2 regions of the Pseudodesulfovibrio tunisiensis genome follow, and region 2 is predicted to be linked to the other one. Evidence: predicted binding sites of a transcription regulator. Region 2 holds the regulator's gene; the other holds the start of a gene.
What was found. The regulator sigma-54, encoded in region 2, starts transcription at its own class of promoters, with help from an activator protein. The targets are predictions, from matches to a motif close to CTGGCACGGNNNNTGCTT.
Positions count from the first base shown of each region.

Region 1: a site for sigma-54 is predicted at 2,007-2,024, ahead of MPN23_RS10265 (SHOCT domain-containing protein). Genes of this name have one in related genera too.

Region 1 is NZ_CP094380.1:2,085,839-2,090,048, forward strand. It holds gene MPN23_RS10260 (FmdB family zinc ribbon protein) at 56-319, shown strand; gene MPN23_RS10265 (SHOCT domain-containing protein) at 1,679-1,972, opposite strand; gene MPN23_RS10270 (sensor histidine kinase) at 2,134-2,736, opposite strand; gene MPN23_RS10275 (HAMP domain-containing protein) at 2,741-4,057, opposite strand; gene MPN23_RS10280 (ABC transporter substrate-binding protein) at 4,067-4,210, opposite strand, start outside.
Region 2 is NZ_CP094380.1:780,933-785,142, forward strand. It holds gene lptA (lipopolysaccharide transport periplasmic protein LptA) at 1-203, shown strand, start outside; gene lptB (LPS export ABC transporter ATP-binding protein) at 209-934, shown strand; gene rpoN (RNA polymerase factor sigma-54) at 1,177-2,601, shown strand; gene hpf (ribosome hibernation-promoting factor, HPF/YfiA family) at 2,640-3,185, shown strand; gene MPN23_RS03900 (PTS sugar transporter subunit IIA) at 3,187-3,636, shown strand; gene rapZ (RNase adapter RapZ) at 3,651-4,210, shown strand, end outside.

The DNA of each region.
Region 1 (4,210 bases), 1.3 Mb from region 2:
ATCCGCCCCATCTTTCATCCAGAGAGAAAAGCAATGCCCCAAAGAGGAACTCGCCATGCCCATCTATGAATTCAAATGCAATGCCTGCGGGCACGAATACGAGGAACTGGTTTTCGATCCGGACGAAATCCCGGCCTGCCCGACCTGCGGTTCGGACAACGTGGAGCGGCTGATGTCCATGTTCGAGGGCCGTGCGCCCACGTCCGGGTTCACCATGCCGGACCTGTCCAAGGCCCGGACTCCGGAAATGCTCAAGGACACCGGCCTGCACAAGAAGCTCGCCTCTGGCAGCGGAAGCTGCGGCTCAAGCGGCGGCTGAGGCATCTGATCCGCGTCCCGGTCCGGGACGCCTCCCTCATTTTTGAAAACGCCAATGCGCTCGAAGAGAATATTTCCTTCGAGCGCATTGGCGTTTTTTTGTGGAAATTGTTTTGGGTGCGCCGTCTTTTCCGTGCCATCCTGCAAGGTGAGGATTTCGCCCTTCCCGGGCGAGTTCATTTTTTTGTTGAGGCAAAAAAATAAACGAAAAAAAAGCCTCTATGCGGTGTGCTCCCGACTCCCTCGGGCAGGAACCAGTAGCGCCCTCTCGCCGGGCGATTGCGACGTTTCCTGCGGAAACCGCATCGCCCCGGCTTCGGTCGCTTCAACTGGTTCCAAGCCCTCGCGAGCCGAAATTCGGTCTGAGTAAGAGGACAGTGTGCTGGGCGTGAGAAGTCGCCTCGTCCCTACCAAGCTCCCCCGGCCTAGCCAACCTTCCACCGTTTCCCTTTGATCAAGGCATCCGTCCCAGTGGCAAACGCACGGCAGAACAGCCTTGATCAAGTAGGAAACGCGCACGGCCGGGGCGGTCCCAAAAGGCGGCTTTTAGTTCCTTTTATCCGCCTTTATATAAAAGGAACTCGCCCGGGAAGGGCGAAATCTTCCCTTATCAAGTTGGTGCGCAGTATACGGCGAATTGCTTCGCCCGGCACGGCCCACCAAGCTGGTACAGCCCCATCTCTTCAGGGCGCGTCGCCGCGCTGTCTTTGCCGTGCCATCCTGCAAGGTGAGGATTTCGCCCTTCCCGGGCGAGTTCATTTTTTTGTTGGGGCAAAAAAATAAACGAAAAAAAAGCCCCTTTGCACTGTGCTCCCGACTCTCTCAGGCAGGAACCAGTAGCGCCCTTTCGCCGGGCGATTGCGACGTTTTCTGCGAAAACCGCATCGCCCCGGCTTCGGTCGCTGCAACTGGTTCCAAGCCCTCGCGAGCCGAAATTCGGTCTGAGTAAGGAATACTGTTCCGAGCGAGAAAGGTCGCCTCGCCCCTACCAAGCTCCCCCGGCCCAACCAACCTCCCACCGTTTTCCTTTGATCAAGGCATCCGTTCCTGTGGCGGACGCACGGTAGAACAGCCTTGATCAAGTAGGAAACGCGCACGGCCGGGGCGGTCCCAAAAGGCGGCTTTTAGTTCCTTTTATCCGCCTTGATATAAAAGGAACTCGCCCGAGAAGGGCGAAATCCTCCCTTATCAAGATGGCGCGCAGTCGACGGCGAATTGCTTCGCCCGGCACGGCCCGCCAAGCTGGCACAGCCCAACCTCTTCGAAACGCGGGACGCCCCGCCGTCCCTCAAAAGCAGGAGCGCCCCACACAATGCGGGGCGCTCTGCGAGAGGAAGGAGAGGGTTCTTGAAGGAACTGCTTATATGTCATGGAGTTCGCGCTTGATGCGATCGAACTCTTCCTTGCTGATTTCGCCAAGAGCGTACCGGCGCTTGAGAATGTCTTCAGGGCTCTGCGACAGGCCGGAAACCGTCTGGACCGGAGCAGGACGACGAATCGCCCGAAAAAGCAGCAACGCGACCAGAGCCAGAATGATGAGCAGCGTCCAGGAATGCAGGGACATTCCCCAGAAATACCCGCCGCCGTGAACGCCGTGTCCACTCCAGGAACCGGCCCAGCCGCACCATCCGTTTATTGCTTGTATGAAATCCATGTCATTCCTCGCTGTCGCTGTGATGTTGAAGACATAGCACAGGGCGTGCCAAACATATAAAATCAACAATTACGGAAAGATGAGGAACAGAGACATTGTGCAGGACATCATCTTTTGTGCATGATTGCGCAAAAAAACGTGCAATATGCTGCACACTTGAATCAGGATACGGCTGAAAGCTCGAACAGAAAGACACTGCCCTTGCCCAGCTCGGATTCCACCCAGATGCGGCCCTGATAATGCTGCACGATCTCCCGGGAAATGGCCAATCCAAGCCCGGCCCCGCCTGGTTTGCAGCTCAAGTCGTCCGGCGCGACAGCCTGATGAAAGGTTTCGAAAACCCGTTCGAGTTCGGATTCGGGAAGACCCGGCCCGGTATCGCTCACGGCAAAGCGGACCATTTCCGGGGACGCCGCGGATACGGACAGAATCACGCGGCCGGCAGCAGTGAACTTGGCGGCGTTGTTGAGCAGATTGAGCAGAACCTGAAACAGGCGATCCGGGTCCACCTCGATTTCGGGCAGCCCCGGCTCCACATCCAGCACCAGTTCCACGTCCGGATTCTGGGCAAACTGTCCGCTCACCGCATCAACCGCATTTCCGGCAATGGCGCCCGGTGCAATGCGCTGGTCCCGCCACTCCACCCGACCGGACTCGATCTTGTTCAGGTCAAGCACATCGCCGATGAGCCGGGTCAGCCGTTCGCCTTCAAGAATGAGAATGTTCAGGTTGTCGACAATGCGCGTTCCCTTGGCCCGCAGCATTTCGTCATCCCCCTGCCAGCGTCAGGAAATGCCGGGAAAAATTCTTGAGAATGAGCTTGGCGAATCCGAGCAGGGAAGTCAGGGGCGTGCGCAACTCGTGGGAAACCGAAGACACCAGCCCGGACTTGGCCTTGTCCAATTCCATGAGTCGCAGATTCGCGGCCTCGGCAACATCACGAGCCTGTCGAAGCCGTTCCTCCATGTGCTTGCGTGCGGTAATATCCCGGGAAACCCAGATGACCGAGGCCTCGCCGTGTTCCCGATCCAATCTGGCCGTGCGCCCCTCGAACCAGAAGTGTCCGCCATGCACCGCCAAGGGATACTCCAGAACCACGGATTCTCCGGCAAGCGTGGTTTCGACCACGGTCATGAACCGTTCCGCAGTCTCCTGATCAACAAAATCCGACATGAGCCGACCACGCATGGCAACGGGATCATCAAGCAGCAGATGCGCCCTGCCCGTGTACACTTCCAGATATCTTCCGTTCTCGTCCACGATGAACACCGCGTCCGGCAATGCGTCCAGCAAGGCCTTCATCCTTGCCTTGCGCTCGCGCAGGTCCACGTTGAGCTCACGCAGTTCATCCAGCTTCTGCCGAATGGCTCCGCGCATGCGGTCCAGACTGCGGGCAAGACTGCCGATCTCGTCGTGCCGATGCACCGGAACATGATGATCGAGGTCGCCGGACGCCAGATTGTCGGCGCTCCGTTCCAGTTCCTCCAAGGGTCTGGTCACGCGCTGACGCAAAAACAGAAGGATGACCATGGACGTGAGAAAGACGCATGCGGCCGACCCTACGACGAACAGGGCGAAAACCCGGAATTTCAGCGCCTCGGTCTCGTCCGTGGCCACGCGCACGTAGACGTGAAAGAACGGTCTGCCGCCCTGATATGCTGTCACCGGCGTCACGCTGACCAGATATCCCTTGCCTGCCTTGGTCTGCCGCAGTACCCACGGGACGTCCGACTCCCCGGAAAACCAGCCCGGGTCGACTCCGGGCACCGAGGATACCGGCCTCATGAGCAAATCCGGCCTGTACGCATAGTAGATGATGCCGTCCGTGCCCACGACCATGCCGTCCTCGAACCGGTCGCCCACCAGTTCGGTCATGACAGCCTTGTCCGACACGCTCTGATACCGAAGCAGTTGACGATTCATGAGCGCGCCCGGAATGCGCACGCTCTCCTCCAGCCCCTTGTCCAACTGACGGGAAAACCACTCGGTGTAAAACATGCCGAGCGCGGTCAGCACCAGAACCTCCACCGCGACCACCACAGCCGCGATCATCTGGATGAGACTGTTTTTCCAATTCCCGATCATGGCTGCGCCTCATTCCCTGTTTCCGGCTTTTCCGGCAAGCTCGAAACGGGCCCGGGCCTGCAATTGAAGCCGTGAAAGAATCGCGGCATGCTCGCTGGGCGCACGCAAGAATTCCAGAAACGCATTCAATCCAAGGTCAGCCACGTCGGGCAG
Region 2 (4,210 bases):
AAGGCTCCTGTGAAACCGTCACCTACCATGTGGAAAAGCAGTTGCTTCGCATGGAGGGAAATCCGGTTCTCAAGGACGGTCCCAATTCCATTGCCGGTGAAGTCATCAATTTCTACGTGCGTGAAAACCGCAGCGAAGTCGTGGGCGGCAGCAAGAAGCGCGTTGAAGCCATCTTCCTGACTCCCAAGATCAAGGTGGACTAACGAAAATGTCCAAAGGACTTGCTGCAAAAGGGCTGGCCAAACGCTACGGCCAACGCGAGGTGGTGCACGGCATCAGCCTTGAGGTCAATCCCAAGGAAGTCGTGGGACTTCTCGGTCCCAACGGCGCGGGGAAAACCACGACGTTCTACATGCTTGTCGGCATTGTCAAACCCAATGCCGGCGAGGTGTCGCTGCATGGCAAGCCCATCACCGGCCTTCCTCTTCATGAACGCGCACGCCTCGGCGTGAGCTATCTTCCCCAGGAAAGCTCCATCTTCAAGAAGCTGACCGTCCGCCAGAATCTGGAGATCATTCTGGAACAGACCGACATGACCCGGGCTCAGCAGCGGGCCCGCGCCGACGAGCTGCTGGAGATGTTTACCATCACCAAACTTCAGGATCAGGCCTCCATGTTCCTGTCCGGCGGCGAACGTCGTCGTCTGGAAATCGCCCGGGCCCTGATTCTGGACCCGGATTTCATCCTGCTCGACGAACCGTTTGCCGGCATTGACCCCATTGCGGTCATCGACATTCAGGAAATCATTTCCGTGCTCAAGAGCATGGGCATCGGCGTATTGATTTCCGACCACAATGTGCGCGAGACCCTGAGTATCTGCGACCGCGCCTATCTCGTTTACGAAGGCGCGGTCATTCTGGAGGGAGCTCCCGAGGAAATCGTCCAGAACAGTCAGGCTCGGCAGATATATCTCGGCGAGGATTTTCGCCTGTAAAAGCGGATTCCGCGTTTTTTCCCCTTTTCCCGATTTACACCTCCCGGAAAGGTTTGGTACACTTTTTTCATATCGTGTATCTGCCTGTATATTTTCTATAGTCACGGCATGTTAGGCGGTTTGTCTTGCAGGGGTGCCCAGTGTGTGGCATAGTATCACAAACGATCGGATTACAATAACGCATGATTTGATAATCGAGCACAACCCGGAACGGGCTTCAGCGGCGTTCACAGGGCATCAATATGGGACTGGAACTCAGACAACAACTCAAGCTTTCGCAACAACTGGTCATGACTCCCCAGTTGCAGCAGGCCATCAAGCTGCTGCAACTCTCGCGTTTGGAATTGGTTGAAACGGTTCAGCAGGAACTTCTGGAAAACCCGTTTCTGGACGAATCGGAAACGGACCCCATCGAACCGCAGCATGAAAGCGACCCCAACGAAAAGCTGAGCGAATCCCAGGAAAACGAGGAACTGGTCCGCAATGCGGACTGGGAAAACTATCTCGGTGAATTTTCAAGTACCTCGAAGCAGGCTCAGGTCCGGGAAACGGACCACCCTGAAGAAGGGCTCTCCTTTGAAGCCCGTCTGGCATCGAAACCTTCTCTCGAAGGCCATCTGAGCTGGCAGATTCATCTTTCCGATTTCACGGAACAGGACCTTGCCATCTGTGAAGTCATTCTGGGCAATCTGGACAGCAAGGGATATCTCCAGGCCTCCATTCAGGAAATACAATGCATGGTTTCCGCTCCGGAAGAGAGCATCGAGGCCGTGATCAAACGCATCCAGCGGCTTGATCCGGTGGGCGTGGCATCCCGCACCCCGCAGGAATGTCTGATGGTCCAGATGGAGTTTTTCAAAATGGACGAAGACCCCATTCTGGTCTCGCTGGTTACCGAGCATCTGGAGGACCTTGAAAAGCATCGCTACAAGCCCCTTGCACGCAAGTTCAAGATTTCATTGGAAGAACTCAAGGGCTATCTGGATGAAATCCAGAAGCTCGACCCCATGCCCGGGACTAATTTCAGCAGTACCGAACCATATTACGTCAGCCCGGATGTCTTCGTGTACCGCTACGGCGACGATTTCGTCATCATCCTGAACGAGGACGGACTGCCTCGGCTGCAGATGAATTCCTTCTACATGGACAGCCTGGACGCGGCTCCGGCCAAGGACAAGGAATACTTTCAGGAAAAGATGCGTTCGGCTGCATGGCTCATGAAAAGCCTGTACCAGCGGCAGCGCACCTTGTATAAGGTAGTTGAGAGCATAGTCCGCTTTCAACGCGAGTTCTTCATGAACGGGGTGACCAAACTCAAGCCCCTCATCCTCAAGGAGGTCGCCGAGGACATCAGCATGCACGAATCCACTGTCAGCCGGATTACCACCAACAAGTATGTGTCCACGTCGCACGGAATCTTCGAATTGAAGTTTTTCTTCAACAGTGCGCTGGACCTGGGTGACGGCTCTCAGGTGGGCTCTGAAAGCGTCAAGGCGCTCATCAAGAAGATGATCGCCGAGGAAGATCCCAAGAAGCCGCTGAGCGACGAACGCATCGGCGAGATTCTCAAGGAAAAGCTGGACGTGAACATCGCCCGACGCACCGTGGCCAAGTATCGTTCCGCAATGGACATTCCGTCCTCTTCCAAGCGCAAGCAGTTTTTTTAACAGGTTGTCTGTACCCATCATCAACCAGGAGGGTAACCATGAACATCAGCTTCACCTTTAAGAATTTCGAACCGTCCGATCATCTCAAGGGCTATGCAAACAAGCGGTTTGAAAAGCTTGGAAAGTTTTTCACCGGCGACGAGGTTGCCGAACTGCAGGTGAATTTGCTGGTAGAAAAGTTTCGCCACAAGGCGGACATCGTGCTTACCGCCGACAATATTCATATCTCGGCCTTCGAATCTTCCGAAGACATGTATTCCACCATCGACATGGTGCTGGACAAGGTTGAAGCCCAGCTCAGAAAGATGCGTGAAAAGATGAAGGGCCGCAGCAAGATGGCGCGCGGCAACAAGACCGTGCAAATGAACGTCCTCAGCTTTGATGACCTCAGCGGCGAACGTACGCCGTCGATCGAGCTGACTTCCGAATATGAACCAAAGCCCATGAGCGTGGACGAAGCCGCCATGCAGCTTGAAACCATGGATCACGAATTCCTGGTGTTCCGCAATGCGGAAACCGAAGGCGTCAATGTCATCTACAAGCGCAAGAACGGGGATTTCGGACTGATCGAACCTGGATTCTGACATGATACTTGGTGATTACCTGGACAAGAAACTCATCTTTCCGAACCTCGTTTCCTCGACAAAGTCCGAGGTACTGAAAGAACTTGTCGCCCCCTTGGGCGAAGCATATTCCGAGTTGGACGCGAACGAGGCCGTTCGCGTCCTTCTCGAACGTGAAGGGCTTGGTTCCACCGGCATCGGAGATGGAATCGCCATCCCCCACGGCAAACTCGACGATCTGGACAGGATTCTCGTTCTGGTGGGACGCAGCAGCGAAGGGGTGGAGTTCGATGCGCTCGATCACAAACCCTGCCACATCTTCTTTCTCGTGCTTGCTCCGGCTCAGGTGGCGGGAATGCATCTGCGCATTCTGGCGCATATTTCCCGGCTCCTGCGCGATTCCTCGTTCAGACAGGAATTCATGGATGCCGTGGATGCAGATACCCTCTGGAACCTGCTCAAGAACGCGTAACCAACCGAGTGGCGATGTCTCCGCGCAACACTTTTCCCGTCATCGTGGTCACCGGCATTTCCGGCTCCGGAAAAAGCACGGCTCTCCGGGTATTCGAAGATCTCGGATATTTCTGCATTGACGGCCTGCCAGCGGGCATGGTGCCCAAGCTGGCCGAACTTTTTTCCGGACAGGACAAAAAGCATCGAGGTCTGGTATTGGGCATGGACCTGCGCCAGCCCGATTTCCCTCGGCGCTGGGAAGACGTCGTCAGCCAGTTGCAGGAGCAGCAGGCAGCGGTTCAGGTGGTCTTTCTGGAAGCGCGAATGGACACGCTCGTGCGACGGTACGCCACCACCCGTCGCCCGCATCCTCTGGAAACCCGGGATTTGGGACTGGAGCAGGCGCTGGAGCGGGAACGCGACCTGTTGGACCCCGTCCGGCAGACCGCAGCTCTGGTCATCGACACCACGGGGTATTCCATCCATGACCTCAGACGCGTGATTCAGGAGAAGTGGGCGGCATTCGATGAAGAGGCCAAGGGAATGCGGGTTCATGTCATTTCCTTCGGTTTCAAATACGGAGTGCCTCGGGA